One region of the Leisingera sp. ANG-S5 genome, then DNA from elsewhere that is predicted to be linked to it. Evidence: riboswitches for the same ligand, from Rfam matches in the RefSeq annotation. Region 1 holds a riboswitch; each other region holds the start of a gene.
The links. A riboswitch is a leader RNA that binds a small molecule or an ion and turns the genes downstream of it on or off. The one in region 1 is predicted to bind cobalamin.
Positions count from the first base shown of each region.

Region 2: linked by a shared signal. The riboswitch ahead of RA25_RS14065 (DUF1636 family protein) and the one ahead of RA25_RS04270 (hypothetical protein) in region 1 are both predicted to bind cobalamin.
Region 3: linked by a shared signal. The riboswitch ahead of RA25_RS12135 (DUF4198 domain-containing protein) and the one ahead of RA25_RS04270 (hypothetical protein) in region 1 are both predicted to bind cobalamin.

Region 1 covers NZ_JWLH01000002.1:140,951-147,529, forward strand. Annotated here, with positions in the region: gene RA25_RS04260 (DNA polymerase III subunit gamma/tau) at 1-1,601, opposite strand, end outside; gene RA25_RS04265 (protein-tyrosine phosphatase family protein) at 1,782-2,297, shown strand; gene RA25_RS04270 (hypothetical protein) at 2,352-2,756, opposite strand; cobalamin riboswitch at 2,864-3,086, opposite strand; gene RA25_RS04275 (TetR/AcrR family transcriptional regulator) at 3,105-3,725, opposite strand; gene RA25_RS04280 (alpha/beta hydrolase family protein) at 3,796-4,674, shown strand; gene RA25_RS04285 (SRPBCC family protein) at 4,686-5,153, opposite strand; gene nudC (NAD(+) diphosphatase) at 5,210-6,193, opposite strand; gene RA25_RS04295 (5'-nucleotidase C-terminal domain-containing protein) at 6,528-6,579, shown strand, end outside.
Region 2 covers NZ_JWLH01000009.1:45,289-51,867, forward strand. Annotated here, with positions in the region: gene cobN (cobaltochelatase subunit CobN) at 1-1,270, opposite strand, end outside; gene cobW (cobalamin biosynthesis protein CobW) at 1,414-2,448, opposite strand; gene RA25_RS14065 (DUF1636 family protein) at 2,451-2,861, opposite strand; cobalamin riboswitch at 2,959-3,168, opposite strand; gene cobO (cob(I)yrinic acid a,c-diamide adenosyltransferase) at 3,220-3,855, shown strand; gene glpD (glycerol-3-phosphate dehydrogenase) at 3,942-5,519, opposite strand; gene RA25_RS14080 (DeoR/GlpR family DNA-binding transcription regulator) at 5,512-6,297, opposite strand; gene RA25_RS14085 (DUF1513 domain-containing protein) at 6,436-6,579, opposite strand, start outside.
Region 3 covers NZ_JWLH01000007.1:28,305-34,883, forward strand. Annotated here, with positions in the region: gene RA25_RS12115 (ABC transporter ATP-binding protein) at 1-2, opposite strand, end outside; gene RA25_RS12120 (FecCD family ABC transporter permease) at 1-982, opposite strand, end outside; gene RA25_RS12125 (ABC transporter substrate-binding protein) at 979-1,815, opposite strand; gene RA25_RS12130 (TonB-dependent receptor plug domain-containing protein) at 1,819-3,702, opposite strand; cobalamin riboswitch at 3,863-4,071, opposite strand; cobalamin riboswitch at 4,350-4,564, shown strand; gene RA25_RS12135 (DUF4198 domain-containing protein) at 4,708-5,493, shown strand; gene cbiM (cobalt transporter CbiM) at 5,504-6,121, shown strand; gene RA25_RS12145 (hypothetical protein) at 6,118-6,579, shown strand, end outside.

The DNA of each region.
Region 1 (6,579 bases):
TGCAGCGCCGAGCCAAGCCGGGCGGCCAGATCGCGCGGCGCCTGAGCCGAGGGGGTGAATTCGATCCGCCCGGGCTGGTAGGAAACCAGGCGCACGCCGGTCTCGACCTCGACCAGCAGTTTAACATCGCGGTTGGTGCGGATCAGTTCGACCACATGCTCGAACGACGGGTAGCGGGCGAGGGCAGAGCTGACCTGCGGCGCCAGTGCTGTCACCGTGCCGCCGCCGCCATGGGCCACAGGTGAGCCGCCGGGCGCGCCGCCCGCCGGGCCGCTTTGCGGCGCAGTGCCGCCAAGCGCCTGGGCGCCCATTCCCTGCATCTGCATGCCGCCACCGGGGCCGCCCGGCCCGGGGGGCGGCGGCGGGGGCGTGTCCTGCAGCTTGCGGATCAGCTCCTCAGGCGAGGGCAGGTCAGCCACATGGGTCAGGCGGATCACCGCCATTTCGGCCGCCATCATTGCGTTGGGGGCGGCGGCCACTTCTTCCAGCGCCTTCAGCAGCATCTGCCACATGCGGGTCAGCACCCGCATCGCCAGCGCATCCGCCATTGCCTTGCCGCGGGCGCGCTCATCGGGGCTGACGGTGGGGTCCTCGGCAGCATCAGGCGTGATCTTCACCACTGAGACCCAGTGGGTGATCTCCGCCAGATCGCGCAGCACCGCCAGCGGGTCGGCGCCCTCGGCATACTGACCCGAAAGTTCTGTCAGCGCCGCCGCCGCATCGCCGCGCAGGATCATGTCCATCAGGTCCAGCACCCGGCCGCGGTCTGCAAGACCCAGCATGGCGCGCACCTGATCGGCAGTGGTCTCGCCGGCGCCGTGGGAAATCGCCTGATCCAGCAGCGAAGTCGCATCCCGCGCAGAGCCCTCAGCAGCGCGGGTGATCAGCGCCAGCGCGTCCTCGGCTATTTCGGCGCCTTCGGCAGTTGCGATCTTGCGCAACAGGGCAATCATCACCTCCGGCTCGATCCGGCGCAGGTCGAACCGCTGGCAACGCGACAGCACCGTCACCGGCACCTTGCGGATTTCCGTAGTGGCGAAGATGAACTTCACATGCGCGGGCGGCTCCTCCAGCGTCTTCAACAGCGCGTTAAAGGCGGAGGTCGACAGCATGTGAACTTCGTCGATGATGTAGATCTTGTAGCGGGCCGAAGCGGCGCGGTACTGCACCGAGTCGATGATCTCGCGGATGTCATTGACGCCAGTGCGCGAGGCCGCGTCCATCTCCATCACGTCCACATGGCGGCCTTCCATGATCGCTGTGCAATGCTCGCATTTGCCGCAAGGATCGGTGGTGGGGCCGCCCTGGCCGTCCTCGCCGACGCAGTTCATACCCTTGGCGATGATCCGGGCGGTGGTGGTCTTACCGGTGCCGCGGATGCCGGTCATGATGAAGGCCTGGGCAATCCGGTCGGCGGCAAAGGCGTTTTTCAGCGTCCGCACCATGGCGTCCTGGCCCACCAGATCGGCAAAGGTCTCTGGCCGGTATTTGCGGGCCAGAACCTGGTATTGGGAAGGGGTGGTGCCGCTGGGGGTATCGTTCATGATGTCTCGTGCCGGATTCGATGTGCGGGTGTCCCGCGTTCCGCGCAGGGTATTCAAGCGCAGCCGGTTCGTCCACCGCTGATGGGCTGCTGCCGGGCAGCCAAGAAAAGGTTTTGGATTTGGCGGGTTTGGCGGTTAGAATCCCCTTGCAAGACCCTGGGCGGGAGTGGGAATTGGAACGCAACGCGAGGAGGCGGCATGCGATCTGACGAAGTCTCTGGGACTGCGGCGCAAGAGATGCCTGTGCCTGTGAACATTTCCATATACGAGGTGCCCGTCGCGGGCGGGATGCTGGCGCTGTGCCCCTTGCCTGGCAAGGGCGGCGACTACCCTGGCGACATGGGCCGGATCAATGCCTGGAAACCCGGGCTCGTGATCTCCATGACCACGGCTGAGGAACACGCGGCAGCGGGCAGTCACCGGCTGGGCTGCGACATTCAAAGCATGGCCTGCCGCTGGGTGCATCTGCCTGTGCCGGATTTCGACGTGCCATCCCGGCAGGTGGCAATGAAATGGCCCAAGGCCAGCGCTTCGGCGCGAATGGCGCTGGAGGGCGGCGGCCGGGTGCTGGTGCATTGCAAAGGCGGCTGTGGCCGCTCCGGCATGGCGGTGCTGCGGCTGATGATTGAAAGCGGCGAAGATCCCGCGCAGGCGCTGGCCCGGCTGCGGGCCGTGCGCCCCTGCGCGGTGGAGACGCAGGCTCAGATGGAATGGGCCTACGCCGGTCGTTCCGCGGGGTTCCGGCCGCAATAAGGCGGCAGCTCAGTGCGGCCTGCCGAACCTTGTTTCTGTGCCCTGACTGCTGGCCTAAAGCGCCAGCATCTGCTCTGCCTGATGCGCCTCTGCCGTTTTCGGCAGCGCCTCCATCAGTGCGCAGGGGCGGGCGTCCAGTTTTGAGGCGGCAAAACCGGTGCCGTCGCGGCCGAGGATCGCATCGGCAAACCGGTCCAGCCCCTCGCGCGGGGCCTCTTCTCCGACACCGCAGAACAGCCGGATCCGGTCGTGGCTGGCCACGAACTGCGCCGGGCAGTTGCGCGGGCATCCGTCCAGCGCGCTGGTGCCGGTGATTTCGAAATCTTCCTGGGTCAGCGGCTTGGCCTTGGTCATCGCCTCGGCCAGTTTGGCGATCATCCGCTCTGCCGCCGGGCAGGGTCGCCCCAGGTATTTGCAATCCGTTGCCGCATAGAAATGCGTCTTGTCCGTCCACATCATGTTTGCGCCCTCCGCGCGTAGTGCGGGGGTTCGGGGACAGGAGACCGGATGAGAAAGCGGGAGCCCCGCGGTGCCATCAGACCCTGTCCGGACACCCCGCCCGGGTTCGAGTTTCACATTCGATGGCAGGTCTCCTGACTTGCGGGTCGCAGCTTTCCCGATCCTTCCCGGCCTCTTTGGGGGCCAGTGGCTCTATCGGGGTCGCTCGCCGCTTACAGTTGCGGGGGCAGTCGCGGAATTGGCCTTGCGCTGGGCAGGGCCGCACCGTGTTCCCTTTTCATCCCGGACACAAGATTCTGTGGCGCGGGAACCATCGACACAAGCGGTAGCGGCTTCCGCCTCGAGTCGTCAATCGTTTTTCTGCGGCTGCACATGGGCGGGGAGGGGCCTGTGCATCTGAAGGTGCAGCCCCCGGATCACATCCGAATCGCGCCGCACCCGGGCCAGCTGCCAGCCGCCCTGCAGCAGGATATAGAAATTCTCAGCAGCCGCGCGGGCCTCTGCCTCGGCCAGGCCGAGGCGCTGGGCGTGGGCCGCGGTTTCAGTGATCCAGCCCTCAAACAGTTTGGCGGCGTGCTGGTGGAAGGCCTCGTTCTCCGGCCCCTCGAACAGGGTGGCGGAGACCGGGCAGCCGCTCCATTTGCCCTGTTTGTCAAAGAGTTTCGCCAGTTTGTAACAGACCGTCTTGGCGCCTTCCTGAAACGTCGGGGCAGGAGTGAAAGACGCGTCGATCAGCACCAGCATCTGCTCCGACGCCCAGTCCGCCGCTGCCAGGGCCAGATCGGATTTGCCGTTCGGGAAATGGTGGTAGAGCGAGCCCTTCGGCGCCTCCGCCGCTGCCAGCAATTCGGCCAGGCCGGTGCCGCTGTAGCCCTTGTTGCGGAACAGGCCGGCGGCCGCCCGCAGCAGCCGCTCGCGGGTTGGGACGGGGCCGTCCGGGGCGGCAGAGGGTGTCGTCACGTCAGTCATGACGGCAGGTTGACAGCATTAGACCGATTGGTCCAGAGGTGGAATAGACCAATCGGTCTAGGAGGGTGCCATGCTCGACAGCCATTCAGAACACGCCGCGGATGTCCGGGTGGAGGGCGTGCGCTTTGCCGCTGGTGACGCGGTGCTGGCCGGGCGGCTCTATCACCCTGCGGGACCTGCCAGGGCAGCGGTGGTGCTGAATGGCGCAACCGGGGTGCCGCAGGGCTACTACCGGCATTTCGCGCGCTGGCTGGCGGCAGAGCGGCAGATGGCTTGCCTAACCTACGATTACCGGGACTTCGGGGCCTCGGCGCGCATGCACCCGCGCCGGTCACAGGCCACCATGGGTGATTGGGCGCTGGCGGATCAGCCAGCCGCCCGGACAGAAATGCAGCGGCACTATGCGGGCGTGCCGATGTATGTGATTGGCCATTCTCTGGGGGCGATGCTGATGCCCCTGCAGGAAGGCCTGACGGACGTCGCCCGCATGATCGTGGTTGCGGGCGGCTTGGTGCATCACCACGATCATCCCTGGCCCTACCGCGCGCTGGCGCTGGCCTTCTGGTTCGGCCATGTGCCGGCGCTGGTCCGTGCCTTGGGCTATCTGCCCGGGCGCGCGGTGGGGTTCGGGGCCGACTTGCCGGCTGGTGTCTACTGGCAGTGGCGGCGCTGGTGCACCACGCCGGGCAGCTACCTGCCGGAGACCGGCACCACGCTGCCGCAGCCCCGCTGGGCGGAAACCGGCATCCCGGTGGATCTGTTTGCGATGGCGGATGACGACGTGGTGCCGCCGCTAGCGGTCTGGCGGCTGGGCGATGCCTATGGAGATGTGCCGCAGCGCCGGATTGTGCTGGATCCGCAGCAGGCCGGCGTCCAGAAAATCGGCCATCTGGGCGCCTTTGCCCGCGCCAATGCCGCGCTGTGGCCGCGGCTGCTGCCGCAGGCCTGACCGGGGCTTCCTCAGGCTGTCCGGCTCAGACGCTCTTCAGTCAAGCGGGCATAATCCGCCAACCGCAGTTTGAAGCGGCGATTGAGGTTGCTGCGCGCCAGTTTCAGCGATTGCACCAGCAAGCGCCCTGTCAGGGTGGTGGGCGACAGCTTGAGCCGGACCGACATCCGGGTCCGTTGCGGCGACAGCGCCAGCAGCTCGACTTCCATCCGCCCGTCAACCCCGCTGCCGCTGCCATCCAGCGCCATGCCCGACGGCGGCGTGTAAGAGGCCATCGTCAGCTTGATCGCGCGCGGTTTGCCGCGGAAGCTGAAGGACAGGTCCCAGGCCAGGCCGTTTTCCGGATGGGCAGGGTCACCGGTGCGCTGCAGCTCGATGCCGCGCCGCAGGGCAGACCGCTCCAGCGTGCCGAAGTCGGAGATCGCCGCAAACACCTCTGCAATCGGGGCTTCGATGTCTTCCTTGCTGTGAAATTCCATGTTCGCCTGCCTCGTCTGCGGCTTGGGGTCGGTGCCGTTTCCGGCAAATATGCGCCTTAGTCCAGCGTGTCTGCAAGCCAGTTCTTGATCAAAAACTGCGCAATTGCGCCTTCGCGTGCGGGTTTCAGAACCGGGTGTTCGCCTGCAAAGACGGTCATCATCTCCTGGCGGCTGATCCACATGGCGTCCTCGATCTCTTCCGGGTCTATGGTGATCTCACGGCTCAGCGCCTCGCCTGCGCAGCCGAACATCAGCGACATCGGAAAGGCCCAGGGCTGGCTGGACAGGTAGCTGACCGGGCCGACCCGCACGCCGGTTTCCTCCAGCACTTCGCGGCGCACCGCGGCCTCCAGCGTCTCGCCCGGCTCGACGAAGCCTGCCAGCAGCGAGTACATGCCTTCAGGCCAACCGGGGGAGCGGCCCATCAGGACGCTGTCGCCATGGGTGATCAGCATGATCACCACCGGGTCGGTGCGCGGGAAATGCGGGGCCTTGCAGGACGGGCAGACGCGCTGCCATCCAGCCTGCGCCATGTCACTGGACGCGCCGCAGCAGGCGCAGAACCGGTGGCTGCGGTGCCAGGCGAGGAGCGCCTTGGCGGTGGCGGACAGTTCCGCCTCCAGCGGGGTGAGGCGGGTCATGATCCGGCGCAGCTCTGCAAAGACATGTGTGTCCGGCAGCTCAGGATGCTGCTGCTCGCTGGCGTCGGCAAAGCTGTTGAGCGCATCCTGGTCCAGGTCCTGCGGCTGCCAATCGCTGATGTCGCAGGCAAAGCAATGCGTGCCGCCGGGGGCCTGGCCCAGGTAAATTGCGTCACCCTTGCGGTCCGCCGCCAGCGGATGCGAGGGCAGGGTCCAAGCCAGGCCGCAAGGCAGATCCCCCTCCGCTGCACGCCGCGTGAGCGGCTTGCCGCGCCACATCAGCAGCACCTGCACCTCAGAGCTGTTCCAGGCCGCCTCCAGCGCCGCCGTGTCCGTGCGCAGATGCGCCGCGCGCTCCAGCCCGCCGCCGCCAAAGGTCACCTGTTCCGCGCGTTTCATGGCAATTCTCCTATGGCTGGCGGACGCCTGGCCGCGCTCAACGGGGAAATGCGGCAATGCATGACAGTGTGCCGCAGCCGTTGCCAGCATTTGCCTGCGATCTGTGCTTGCCTGTCGCAGTGCCGCCACACCTGGCATCGTTGACGTAGGGTCATTTTGCAGCAGAACAGGGGCATCCGCGCCGCCGCCTCAGGGCGTCTACGAAAAAGTTAATACGCAGAGAAAAGGATTCTTTGCAAATTCTGAAAACGCTGATTCAAATAGCGCCGAACAAGAATGGCGCCGAATGGTGCGAGAGGAGCGGCGGGCAGGCGGTGTCAGCAGTATTTTGGACATGACAGGCGGGCCGGCGGCCTCCAAGCCCCGCAGTGCCGGGGAATTGCATG
Region 2 (6,579 bases), on a different contig from region 1:
GCAGACCGGTGTTTTCCAGCGCTTCGACGGCGTAGCCCTGGGCCGCCAGTTCGTGCAGGATCTCGTCGCAGGAGGCCAGCGCGTCGAGGCCGACGGCATGGGCCAGGTTGTGGTCGCGGCCGGGATAGGTGGACAGGATCAGGGCCAGACGCTTGTCCGCATTCGGCAGTTTGGCGAGGCGCAGCCAGCCTTCCACGCGGTCCACGGCAGATTTGATGCGGTCTGCATCAGCCCGGTGGGCGAAGCGGGAATATTGCAGGTCCGGGTCTTTCTTGCCCGGCGACTTGAAGCTGACGACGCCGGCAAAGATGCGTCCGTCGACCTCGGGCAGCACCACGTGCATGGCGAGGTCAGCGGGGGAAAGGCCGCGGTCTGCCTCGGCCCAGTCTTTCTTGCGTGCGGTGGAGAGGGCGACCTGGAACACCGGGCAGCCGGTGGCGGAGAGCGGCGAGGCGCTGCCGTCGGTGCCTTGGGCGGAAAACGCAGTGGCGTTGATGATGGCTGCCGGGCTCAGCGAGGGCAGTTTTTCGCGCAGCCAGTCCGCGGCAGTGGGCGCCTTGAGGCTGGCGGCAAAGGCGCCATAGGCCGCATAGCCGCGGGCGCGGAGCTCCTCGATCATGGCATCCACCGGGGCGGTGTCGGCAGCGGTGAGGTAGGAACGGTAGAAGCTCACCAGCACCAGCGGTTTGTCCTGCGGCGGCAGGTCCGCAAGCACGCCTTTAGCTGGGTCGTAGAAGCCGTGTTCGGGTGTGGTCTTGAGGCCCAGAACCGGGCCTGCGTAGAGACCGGCCGCCAGCGAAAGCTGTGCAAGCGCCGCCTGAGCAGCGACGGCGCCGCCGGCGTCGCACAGGGATTGCAGGCGGCGCAGGGTGGAGACTGGCAGGGTGGACAGCTCATCCAGCCGCGCATCCTCGCGGCCGTCTGCTGGCAGGATTGCCAGCGCGAAGCCCTTGCGCCGGGCAAGGTCCTGCAGGGTGGCGAGACCGTAGGACCAGTAGCTTTCGCCGCCAATCAGGCGGACGAGGACGCCCTTGGCGCCTTCCAGCGTCTGTTCCGCGTAGACGTCGACCGACAACGGGTGCTTGAGCGCCACCAGGTTGGCGAGGCGCAAGCTGGGCAGTTTGCCGTCCGCGCGGTGCCAGCCCGCCGCAAAGGCGCCGAGGTCGCTGTCGGAGAAGGACAGCACCACAAGGTCCGCGGGCGTCTGCCCGAGGTCTTGCGGGGTGTCGGTCTCGTCAAGGCCGTGGCTTTCGCGGAAGACGACGTGCATGGGTCAGGCCCTTTCGGAAAGAAGAGCAGAGGGCAGTGCCCGGCCTCGGGAGGAAGCGAAGCGCCCTCCCGTGTGGGAGGTCGGGCGCTGCCCGGCGTTACCGCCGGGCGAAACGTTTGAAGTTTCGCCTTGGGGCATCAGCTTCAGGCCCCCAGCTCGGCGCGGATGGCCTGTTCGTCGATGTCGTCATGCTCGGCGATGACCACCAGGGCGGTCTTGCGCGGCTGCGCACCCCAGGGCTGATCATACTGGGCGCGCAGGCGCTCGCCCACGGCCTGAACCAGCATCCGCATCGGTTTTCCCTCCACCGCGACATAGCCTTTGACGCGCAGGATATTGCGCTCGCGGGCGAGTTTCACGATAGCATTCTGCAGCGCTTCCGGGTCGGAGACTTCGCCCATTTCGACAACGATGCTTTCAAAATCGTCATGCTCGTGGTCGTGGTGGCCGTCGTGGTGGCTGGGGCGGGCCTCCAGATCGTCTTCGGCAGCGGCGTTCAGGCCCAGGATGATGCGCGGGTCGATGACGCCTTCGCTCATCGGCAGGATCGGCAGCTTGCGCGGCGCTTCTGCCTCGATCACCGCGCGGGCCTTCTCGACGCCTGCGTCGCCGGCCAGGTCGGCCTTGGACAGCAGCACGATGTCGGCGCAGGAGACCTGGTCTTCGAAGACTTCCGACAGCGGGGTTTCGTGGTCCAGGCTCTCATCTGCTTCGCGCTGGGCGGCAACCGCGTCCAGATCGGGGGCGAACTGGCCCTTGGCGACGGCCTCGGCATCGGCCAGCGCAATCACGCCGTCCACGGTGATACGGGAGCGGATGGCGGGCCAGTCGAAGGCCTTGAGCAGCGGCTTGGGCAGCGCCAGACCGGAGGTCTCGATCACGATGTGATCGGGCTTTTCCGGCAGGTCCATCAGTTGTTCGATGGTGGGGATGAAGTCATCCGCCACGGTGCAGCAGATGCAGCCGTTGGCCAGCTCCATGATGTTCTCCGCCGGGCAATTTTCATCGGCGCAGGATTTCAGGATGTCGCCGTCCACACCGGCGGTGCCGAATTCATTGACCACAACCGCCAGGCGCTTGCCCTGCGGGTTCTGCATCAGGTGGCGGATCAGGGTGGTCTTGCCCGCACCGAGGAAGCCGGTGATGACGGTGACGGGGATCTTGTTGAGGTCGCTCATGTTTACTCCTCGGAGAAGAACTTGGCCGGCGGGATGCGGGCAACGGATTGCTTGCGGAAGGTCTGCGGGCGCTCGCGCCACGGCACAACACCGTCGGCGGTGGCGGCATAGGCTGCGGCGCCTTCCAGAATTTCGGGGACGTGCTGGTCCGGGTCGAGGTCGCCGTAGACATAGGTCCAGCGTTCTTCGCCGCCGACCAAGGCCACGGCGCAGCCGCGCTTGCAGGAGGACAGGCATTCGACGCCGCGCAGGCGAACGCCTTCGGGCATTCCGGCTTCTTCCAGGGCTGCGTGCAGGATGGCGCCGGGGCGGGCGGCCTCCGGGTCGGCGCCCTCGCGGCGGCAGGTGAGGCAAACGGTCAGCGTGACCGGTCCCTGGGTGCTGGCAGTCTTGCCTGCCATATCGTCAGCCATCAGCGCGTCTCCTGTCGCGGCAGGGCGTGCGGGATGGCCAGAAAGGAACTGTGTCGTGCCAGTCCCTCACCCGGTCGCAGAACACCCCGTCTGCCCGTTGATCTCTCTCTAGCTGGCAGGTCTCCCGGCTTGCGGATGCCAAGGCGCTCAGGCCTTGCCGGCCATCCTGCCTTCCCGGGACGTATTCCCAGTGGCATGGCGGCCTCATCCGGTCACGGTCGCGGGGGCGGCTGTGCTTGAGCCTTGGCAAGGCCTTCACATTCCCTCTTCGCCTGTTTTCACAGGAACCAGCTGAACCCCCTTGCGCTATGGCGGGCTTCTTTGTCAAGACATGGGGTCAAACAGCTGGAGAGCCCCCATGAGCGAAAAGTCCGAAACCGGCATTTCAGAAGAAGAAGCCGCCCGTCACGCCTCAAAGATGGCCAAGAAGAAGGCCGCGCGCGACCGGATGATGAAGACCAAGGAGGGCGAGAAGGGCCTGATCATCGTTCACACCGGTCCGGGCAAGGGCAAGTCCTCGTCCGGCTTCGGCATGATCATGCGCTGTATCGCCCATGGGATGCCATCTGCGGTGGTGCAGTTCATCAAGGGCGCCTGGCAGACCGGCGAGCGCACCCTGATCGAGGAGAACTTCAGCGATCTGTGCCAGTTCTATGCGATGGGCGAGGGGTTCACTTGGGAAACCCAGGACAAGGCGCGCGACATCGCCGCCGCCCAGAAGGGCTGGGAGAAGGCCAAGGAGATGATCCTGGACGAGCGCAATACCATGGTGCTGCTGGACGAGATCAACATCGCGCTGCGTTATGAGTATCTGGATCTGGAGGAGGTGCTGGAGTTCCTGGTGGAGCAGAAGCCGCCGATGACCCATGTGGTGCTGACCGGCAGGAACGCCAAGGAGGAGCTGATCGAGATCGCCGATCTGGTGACCGAGATGGGCCAGATCAAACACCCGTTCCGCGCCGGCGTGAAAGCGCAAAAGGGCGTGGAGTTTTAAGAAGCTCACAAAGGTCTTTCGCCTGGCCGAAGGCCGGGCAGCGCCCGTCCCGCCCCAGTGGGACGGGACGGGCGCTGCCCTTCGCGTTATGCTGCGAGCGTTTGTGCCTTGCCTTGAATATAGGCATCCACCGCGGCGCGCTGGGCTTCATCCAGCCGCAGTCCCAGCTTGGTGCGCCGCCAAAGGTAGTCGTCTCCGGTCCGTACCCATTCGCGGGCAATTGCCCAGTCCAGTTCCCGCGCGGTGATCGTCGCCCCGAAGTCCTGCCCCATATCAGCCGCGGATTTGGCCTCGCCCAGAACCGCCCAGGCCTCGGTGCCATAGGCGCGGATCAGGCGGCGGGTCCAATAGGGCGAAAGGAACGGATAGTCCGCCGCGAGTTTGCCGCGCAGCTTTTCCACATCCGCCACCGCAAAATCGCCGCCGGGCAGGGCCACGCCTGCGGTCCAGTCCGCGGGCAGCTGCGGGAAAACCTCGCCGATTTTCGCCAGCGCCGCTTCGGCCAGTTTGCGGTAGGTGGTGATTTTGCCGCCGAAGACATTCAAGAGGGGCGCCTGTGCCTGATCCAGTGTCAGCACATATTCGCGGGTCGCCGCGGTGGCAGAGCTGGCGCCGTCGTCATAAAGCGGGCGCACGCCGGAATAGGTCCAGACAATATCCTCGCGCTTGAGCGGCTGATTGAAATATCCTGATGCAAAATCAATCAGGTAGTCCTGCTCCTTTGCGGTGCATTCCGGCGCGGTGTCCGGATCGGAGTGGTCGCTGTCCGTTGTGCCGATGAGGGTGAAGTCTTCCTCATAGGGAATGGCAAAGATGATCCGCCCGTCGGTTCCCTGGAAGAAGTAGCAGCGCCCGTGGTCAAACAGTTTCGGCACCACGATATGGCTGCCGCGCACCAGGCGGATGTTCTCGCGGCTGTTCTGGCCCAGCTTCTGATGCAGCACATCGGCGACCCAGGGCCCGCCCGCGTTAATCAGCATTTTCGCGCGGCGCTGATGGGTTTCGCCGCTGGCCTGATCCTGCAGGGTGATCACCCAGTGGTCCGCATGGCGTTCAGCGGCCAGCACCTTGGTCCGGGTCAGGATCTCGGCGCCGCGGGCCTGGGCGTCGCGGGCGTTCAGGACGACCAGGCGGGCGTCCTCGATCCAGCAGTCGGAATATTCAAAGGCGGTCTTGAACTTGTCCCTGAGCGGTCTGCCCGCCGGGTCGGCCTCCAGATCCAGCTTCGCGGTGCCGGGCAGGATGCCGCGCTTGCCAAGCGAGTCGTAGAGGAACAGCCCCAGCCGGATCAGCCAGGCCGGGCGGCGGCCCTTCATCCAGGGCATGAAAGTGGTGAGCAGCTTGGACGTCGGCGTCTCGCTGTCGAACCGCATGTCCTTGTGGAACGGCAGCACGAACCGCATCGGCCAGGAGATATGCGGCATCGCATTCAGCAGCACCTCGCGCTCGATCAGCGCTTCGCGCACCAGGCGGAACTCAAAATATTCGAGATAGCGCAAGCCGCCGTGGAACAGCTTGGTTGAGGCAGAGGAGGTGGCCGAGGCCAGGTCGTTCATCTCTGCCAGCGTCACCGACAAGCCGCGTCCGGCGGCGTCGCGGGCGATGCCGCAGCCGTTGATGCCGCCGCCGATGATGAAAAGGTCTGTTACAGGCGTGTCAGTCATTTTCGCTGCTTTCGTTTTGTCCTGCGGTCAGGATGCGGGTGCCGGCGGCCTGCGCGGCCTCGGCAAATTCTGCGGGAACCGGGCGGTCGGTGATCACCACGTCGAGATCGGAGAGGTCGCAGATCCGCACCGGGGCGGAGCGGGCGAACTTGCTGCCGTCGCAGACCAGCACCTTCTGCCGTGCGTTTTTCAGGATTGCGCGGGCGACAGATACCTCGCGGGCATCGTGATCCATCACCGCGCCGTCGGCATCCAAAGCTGAGGCGCCAATAACCGCGAAATCCACCTTGTAGCGGGAGAAAAAGTCCACAGCATCTTGGCCCACGATGGCACCGTCACTTTGCCGCACGGTGCCGCCGGCCAGGATCAGCTCTTTGGCCTGACCACCCATCATCATGTTGATAATGTTTATATTGTTGGACATGACCGTCAGGCCGCTGTGGCCGGACAGGGCGCGGGCCACCTGTTCTGTGGAGGTGCCGATGTTGAGCGAAAGCGAGCAGTTGTCGGGGATCAGCTCTGCCGCCAGGGCGGCCATCGCCAGCTTGTTGCCGGCGTTCAGCTTGCGCCGGTCCTTGTACCCTTGGCTGGCGGCGGAGCTGACGCGGACGGCACCGCCGTGCACGCGGGACAGCGCGCCGCGCGCCGACAGGTCGCGCAGATCGGCGCGCACGGTCTGCAAGGACACGCCAAAGCGTTGCGAGAGATCCTCAACCTCGACCCGGTCCTGACGGTTCAGCAGGGAGATGATTTCGTTCTGACGGCTTGCGGCATCCATTTGCTTTCCTTTCACTGCGATTCTGTAGCGCATCACGCGCGAAGAGTCACCATTCGTTTTCGTATTACTTTCGGAGGGTTTGAAAACGAAAAGGCGCGCCGTGGCGGGCGCGCCTGTGAAGCACCGGGAAACCTTGCTTCAGATCAGCGGGATCAGGTGGTTGTCCCAGGCCAATTCCGCGTGGTGCACCTCATCCCGGCCGCTATCCGAAACCGCATAGAACTGGCCAGTGCCGGTGCTGGCCGTAAAGCCTTCGGCGGAGGCGGCCAGACCGCAGACATC
Region 3 (6,579 bases), on a different contig from region 1:
ATGCCAGCCCCTTCCGCGTCTTATAGATCAGGTGCAGGAACAGCGGCGCGCCGACCAGGGCGGTAACCACTCCCAGCTTCAGGTCCCGCGACGGCAGGATGATCCGCACGGCAATATCCGCCAGTTGCAGCATGATGGCGCCGCCAAGTGCCGAGGCCCACAGCAGCCGCGACGGCTGGCCGCCCACCAGCGGCCGCAGGATATGCGGCACCACCAGGCCGATGAAGCCGATAGCGCCCGCCACAGCAGTGGCGCCGCCGACAATGGCGGCCGTCCCGACAACCAGCAGCAGCCGCAGCCGGTTCAGGTTCATCCCCATGGTCTGCGCCGCATCCTCGCCCAGGGTCAGCGCATCCAGACCCCGCGCCAGCGTCAGCAGAACCGCGCCCCCTGTCAGCGCAAAGGGCAGCACCAGCCAGACATGCAGCATTGAGCGGTCCGCCAGAGAGCCCATCATCCAGAACACGATTTCATTGGCGGCAAAGGGGTTGGGCGACAGGTTCAGCACCAGCGAGGTCAGCGCCGCCGCCATCGCCGAAATCGCAATGCCCGCAAGGATCAGCGTCAGCGAGCCGCCCTGCGGCCCGGCCAGCGCCATCACCAGAAACACACCTGCCAGAGCACCGGCCAGCGCCGCCAGCGGCAGGCCCAAGGTGAGGCTGGCCGCCAGCCCGGTGTTGATCGCCAGCACCGCCCCCAGCGCCGCCGAGGAGGACACACCGATCAGCCCGGGCTCAGCCAGCGGGTTGCGCAGGTAGCCCTGCATCGCGGCACCCGCCAGCCCCAGCCCGCCGCCGATAATCACTGCCAGCAGCGCCCGCGGCAGCCGGATTTCCCGCATCACCAGGGTGAGCGGCCCGTAACCCTCGTCAAACAGAGCGGCCAGGCTTTCGCCAGCGCCCACATCAGCCGGCCCCACCGTGAGCGACAGCAGGAACAGCGCCAGCACCGCTGCGGCCAGCGTCAGCATCAGACGGGTCATTCCCGGATCTCCTTCTCCATGAACAGACGGCGCTCTGCGGCCAGGGTTTCCACCGCGCGCAGCACATGCGGGGTGCCGCAGACCCAATCCGCATCGCGCATCTGCCCGGCGCCGCTGCGGGCGGCCAGCTGCCGCACCACCGGATGCGCCAGATTGTCCTCGCTGCGCGAGGCGCGCGGATAGGGCGACGTGCCGATCAGCAATTCGGGCGCCGACAATGCCAGCAGTTCCAGCGGCATATGACCGGAGTGCGCATAGCCCAGCTCATCCGCGATATTGCGCAGCCCCGCCGCGCGCAGGATCCGGCCCGCGAGGGTCATACTGCCGGAAGTGAACCCGTTGGCGGCATAAAGCCCGGCGCGTGGTGCCTCCGGTCCGGCTTGCCCCAGCTTTGCCAGCCGCTGGTCGTAGTCTGCCAGCAGTGCGCGGGCCGTTTCTTCGCGGCCCAGAACCCGACCCATCTGCAGGATACGCGCGCGCACATCTTGCAGCGAGCTGGCGGGCTGGAACACCACCACCGGCACGCCAAGACGGCGCAGCATATCCGTGGTGGCAGGTGTTGAATAGGCGCCGGCAATCACCAGATCAGGCTGCAGCAGGTATATCTCCTCAGCCAGCCCGTGATTGACGGGATAAGCCATGGCTGCGTCAGCCATGGCCGAGGCGCGTGTGTCCCGCGCGATGTAGGAGACCGAGGCCAGCTGGCCGGGTGCCGCAAGCAGCATCGCCAGCTGGTCGGTGCAGAGGTTCATCGACACCACGCGTGACGGCCCGGCAAAGGCGCCGGTGGCGGCCCACAAAAGGGCCAGGGCTATGCCGGGCAGCCAGCACATGGATCAGAACGAGGCCCGCACGCCGACATAGGCGGCGCGGCCGCGTTTGGCGTAGCCCCAGACGTCCGCGTAGTCCTCGTCAAACAGGTTGGTGACACGCCCGGTCAGCACCACGTTATCCGTCAGCTCATACTCAGCAGCCACATCAACGGTGGTGTAATCCGGCAGCTCAGCTGTGGCAAAGGAGCCAAAGAACTGGCTGTCCCAATTACCTGCCACATGCCGGATGTCCGCGGTGACAGAGCCGCGGCCATTGAAAGTATCCAGTGTGGCACTCAGCAGAAGCTCGTGCTCCGGGCGGCGGATCTCGACCGAGCCATCGGGGTTGGTGGCGTCCAGATAGGTGTAGCACAGACGCAGATCGAGGTATTCGCTGGCTTCCAGGCTTGCTGCCAGCTCAACACCCTTGCGGTCGCTGTCACCGGCTTGGTTGCGGTAGGAGAACGTGGTTGCGTTCACCATGTAGCTCTCGATCTCGCCTGTCAGCGTCTCGTCGAAATAGGTCACATCAACCAGGCCGCGCCCTTGAAGGAACGGCACCTCAATCCCGAAATCGAAGCTGCGATTTTCCTCCGGCTGCAAGTTCGGATTGCCGAGATAGGTGGTGGAGCCGAATGTGCTGTTGGCAAACAGCTCAAAGTAAGAGGGGTTCACAACACCGGTTCCAGCCGAGCTGTGCAGGCGCACACCGCTGTCTGCAAAAGTGTAAGAAGCACTGGCGGTCCAGCTGGTGGCGTCTTCGAATACGCTGTTGTTGTCGTGGCGCACCCCGAGCTGCAGGTCCAGGCCGTTGGCAAAGCTGCCGCGGTATTCCAGGGCAATCGAATTGGTTTCGCGCGCAAAGGCCGGGTTGGAACTGCTGGAGTCCTTTTCCCATTCCAGCATCGCGTTAAGAAGGTGGTCTGCTTGATCCGCTAACTGCCCGTCCAGGCCGAAGCTCAGCAGGTACTTTGCTGCTTCCGTTTTGGTCTCGGTCGGGGTGCCGCCATTGAAGGACCGGTCAAAGTCAGTGCGTTCGATTGACAGGCGGTGTTTCAGGCGGCCGCCCAATGTGTCCAGTTCAGCATAGACTTGCGCCAGTTGCTCATCCCGGTCACTGAATTGCGTCGGATCATCCACGACATAGCTAGCCGCATCCGTTGCGGTGAAGGAGGTGCGGTCGCTGTCATAGCGTTCATCCGACGTGCGGAAGTTGAAGCCAAGTTTCAGCCGGTCGGTGACCAGGTAGTCGCCTTTCAATTGCAGTGTATTGCGGCGGATGCCGTCTTCTTCACCGCCATCGCCCGAGGTGTCATAGCCGTCGTCATTGTCATGGGCGAAGCTGAAGGCGATACCGCCGCGCTCGGTCCGCGACGAAACTCGGGCCGAGGCCCGGTAGCCGTCGGACCCCGCTTCCGCGCTGCCGCCGTATTCCGTGCCGATGCCACCGGACTTGGTGATGATGTTGATCACACCGGCGGAGGCGTTGGAGCCGTAGAACACCGACTGCGGGCCGCGCAGGACTTCGATCCGCTCGATATTGGCAGTGTCCAGGCCGGACAGAATGTACTCGCTGTCACCGCCCGAGGCTTCGACGCCGTCGATCAGGATCAGCGTGTGATTGGCTTCGGCACCGCGGATGCGGACCTGGGTAAAACTGTCGCCGGAGCCGTTCACCATCAGGCCGGGGACCGAACGCAGCGCGTCCCGGACGGTGGTGATACCGCGATCTTCGATTTCTTCGCTGGTCAGGACTGAGACTGAGCGGCCGTATTTTTGGGCCTCGACCGGCGTGAAGCCGCCGGAGACGATGATCTCCCCCAGATCGGTGACTTCTTCATCCTGAGCGGTTGCGATTACAGGGGCGGCGGCCAGGGCGGCGGCCAGGGACAGGCTTGCCTTGCGCATATTCCATTCCTCCCGGCCCACGCAGCAAGCACAGGCCAAGCGGCTGCCCATACCTGGCAGCATGTTCATAATTTTGGTCTTTGGAAGGCAATGCCCCCGCAGACGGTGAAAACTGCCACCACTACGGAAGGTCCGTTATCTTCGGCGCGCCCCGCACCGCGATAGGGTGATCATCCTGGCAGGTCTCCTGACTTGCGGGTCGAGGCTTTGCTGCGCCTTCCCGCCCCTTGGGGCAGTGGCATACCGCAGCATTGCTCTCCGCTCACAGTTGCGGGGGCAGTCACGGATTCGGCGCCTGTTGGCTACACCTCACCGTGTTCCCTTTTAACCGGGTGGTCTCCCAGCCGGACCAGAATGGTCGGGACTTAGGCAAACTGAACTTATTCTGTCAAGCGGGAGAATTCGCAACCTGAGTAGAAATGGCCTTGGGCTGGCATCCATATCGCCGAATTTGCCTTTCCAATTTTTCAAGTGACGATGATTGATTACGCATACAAAAAACTTCGAAAGGCAGCGGTGTTTCCCCGTTCCTCTGATAGGAACATGCCTGCCTATTGATCCCTGCAGCACTGCAGGAGAAAAACCATCGGCACCGGACGGCCAAGTGAACAGAACATGATTCTCTTGACTCAGAAATTCCGGTTTGCCATTCAGCCAAGGTGACCGGTTCCGCGAGTGTTTCAATGCGCAGCGGAAGAAATAGGGAACACGGTGCGGCGTACCCAAAAGGGACCAAATCCGTGACTGCCCCCGCAACTGTGAGCGGTGAGTGACGCTGAATACGCCACTGGGAACATCCCCGGGAAGGCCAGCCGAGCCAGGACCCGCGAGTCAGGAGACCTGCCGGACACGGGGACTGAGGCTCCGCTTGCGGGGTTACTGCCCTTTTCCACCGGACGCCGGGGTGCGCGTCTGGCGCGTGTGCCGTTCAGGCGTTTCCGTGCCGCTACTCCCCGTTGTTCATTCCTGATTGCAGGTGCGCCTGTATCGTCGAATGAGGACGAAATGAAACTGAACTACCTGGCCGCTGCTCTGGCCGTTTCCCTGCCGGTTACCGCTTCGGCGCATTTCCAGCTGAACTACACTGAACAAGCGCTGATCGAAAAGCCCGGCGACGTGCCGATGGGCCTGGTGTTCTGGCACCCGATGGCCAACGGCCATGCGATGGACATGGGCAAGCCGGAAGAGTTTTTCATGATCCACAAAGGTGAAAAGACCGACCTGTCGGACCGCCTGGAACCCGCCACCTTCAAAGGGGCTGAAAACGAAGCTTCGGCTTACAAGGCCTCGGTCCCGGTCAAGCGGTCCGGCGACTATGTCGTGGTGACGGTCCCTTCGCCTTACTACGAGGAAAGTGAAGACATCTATATCCAGCAGATCTCCAAGGTCGTGCTGAACCGCAACACGCTGCCCACAGACTGGGACCAGCCGGCTGGCCTGGCGACCGAGATCCTGCCGCTGAACAAGCCCTATAACGTCATCGTAGGCTCCACCTTTTCCGGTCAGGTTTTGGCGGACGGCAAGCCGGTTCCGGGTGCCGAGATCGAAGTCGAGTTCATGGCGTCGGAGCCGGATCTGGAAAAATTCTCAACCACTGATCCCACCGTGGGTGAGATGCCGGGCGGCGCAATTGTTGCCATCGCCGACCAGAACGGCGTTTTTTCCTTTGGCATTCCGAAAGCAGGCTACTGGGGCTTTGCGGCACTCGGGTCCGGTCCGGCGACCGAGCACGACGGCAAGGAACTCAGCCAGGATGCTGTTCTGTGGATCCACGCAGAAGAGCTGAAGTGAAAGTAGACCGATGCATATCGTAGACGGCGCACTGTCGAACCCGGTTGTGATCGGCGGCGCGGTTGCCGCCGTCGGCGGTATTGCCATGGGTCTGCGCAACCTGCCGCTGGAGCGAATTCCTGCGGCAGGTGTTCTTTCGGCCAGTTTCTTTGTGGCCTCCTTGATCCATGTCCCGATCGGGCCCAGTTCGGTTCACCTGATCCTGAACGGGCTTGCCGGGCTGGTGCTGGGCTGGGCCGCATTCCCGGCTTTGTTTGTCGGGCTGCTGTTGCAGGCGGTCTTCTTTGGCTTCGGCGGGCTGACCGTGCTGGGCGTGAATGCGGTGAATATTGCCCTGCCTGCTGTTCTGGTCGGCCTGATGTTCCGGCCGCTGGTGGCGCGCGGCTCGCCGCTGCAAGGGGCGATCTGGGGCGGCATTGGCGGCGGTGCAGCAATTGCCCTCACGACCCTCGCAGTTGCAGTATCGCTGATGCTGTCCGGTGACGAGTTCATCCTTGCCGCCAAGCTTGTGTTCTTTTCCCATATCCCGGTGATGCTGATCGAGGCGCTGTTGTCCGGCGCCGCCATTTTCCTGGCCCGGCGGGTGAAACCCGAACTGTTTGCTGACACGAAAGGAAGCCTGGCATGATCCGCTCCTGCGTTCTGATCCTCACCCTGCTGGCACCGCTGCCGGCATTGGCGCACAATGTGATCTCTGCGGTGTTTCCATCGGGGTCGGACATTGAGGGCGAGGTCGGCTTTTCCAATGGTGATATGGCTCCGGACTTGCTGATCGAGGTTTTTGACGAAGCTGGCGGCAAACTGGGTGAAACCAGGACCGACGCTGACGGCTTCTTCCTGTTCACCCCGGCAGAACCGGTGACGCATATCTTCCGCGGTGATCTGGGCGCGGGCCATGTTGCTGAAATGATGATGGATGCGGCGGACGTCGCGCAGATCCTGGGCCAAAGCCCCAGCAAAGCAACGTCTGCAGCGGCCAGCTCCGCAGCAATCACTCCGGCCTACACGGCTGCCGGCTTGTCCGATCAGACCCGCGCTGAGCTTGCCACCATGATGCGCAACGAGTTGCGCCCGCTGCGCCTGGAG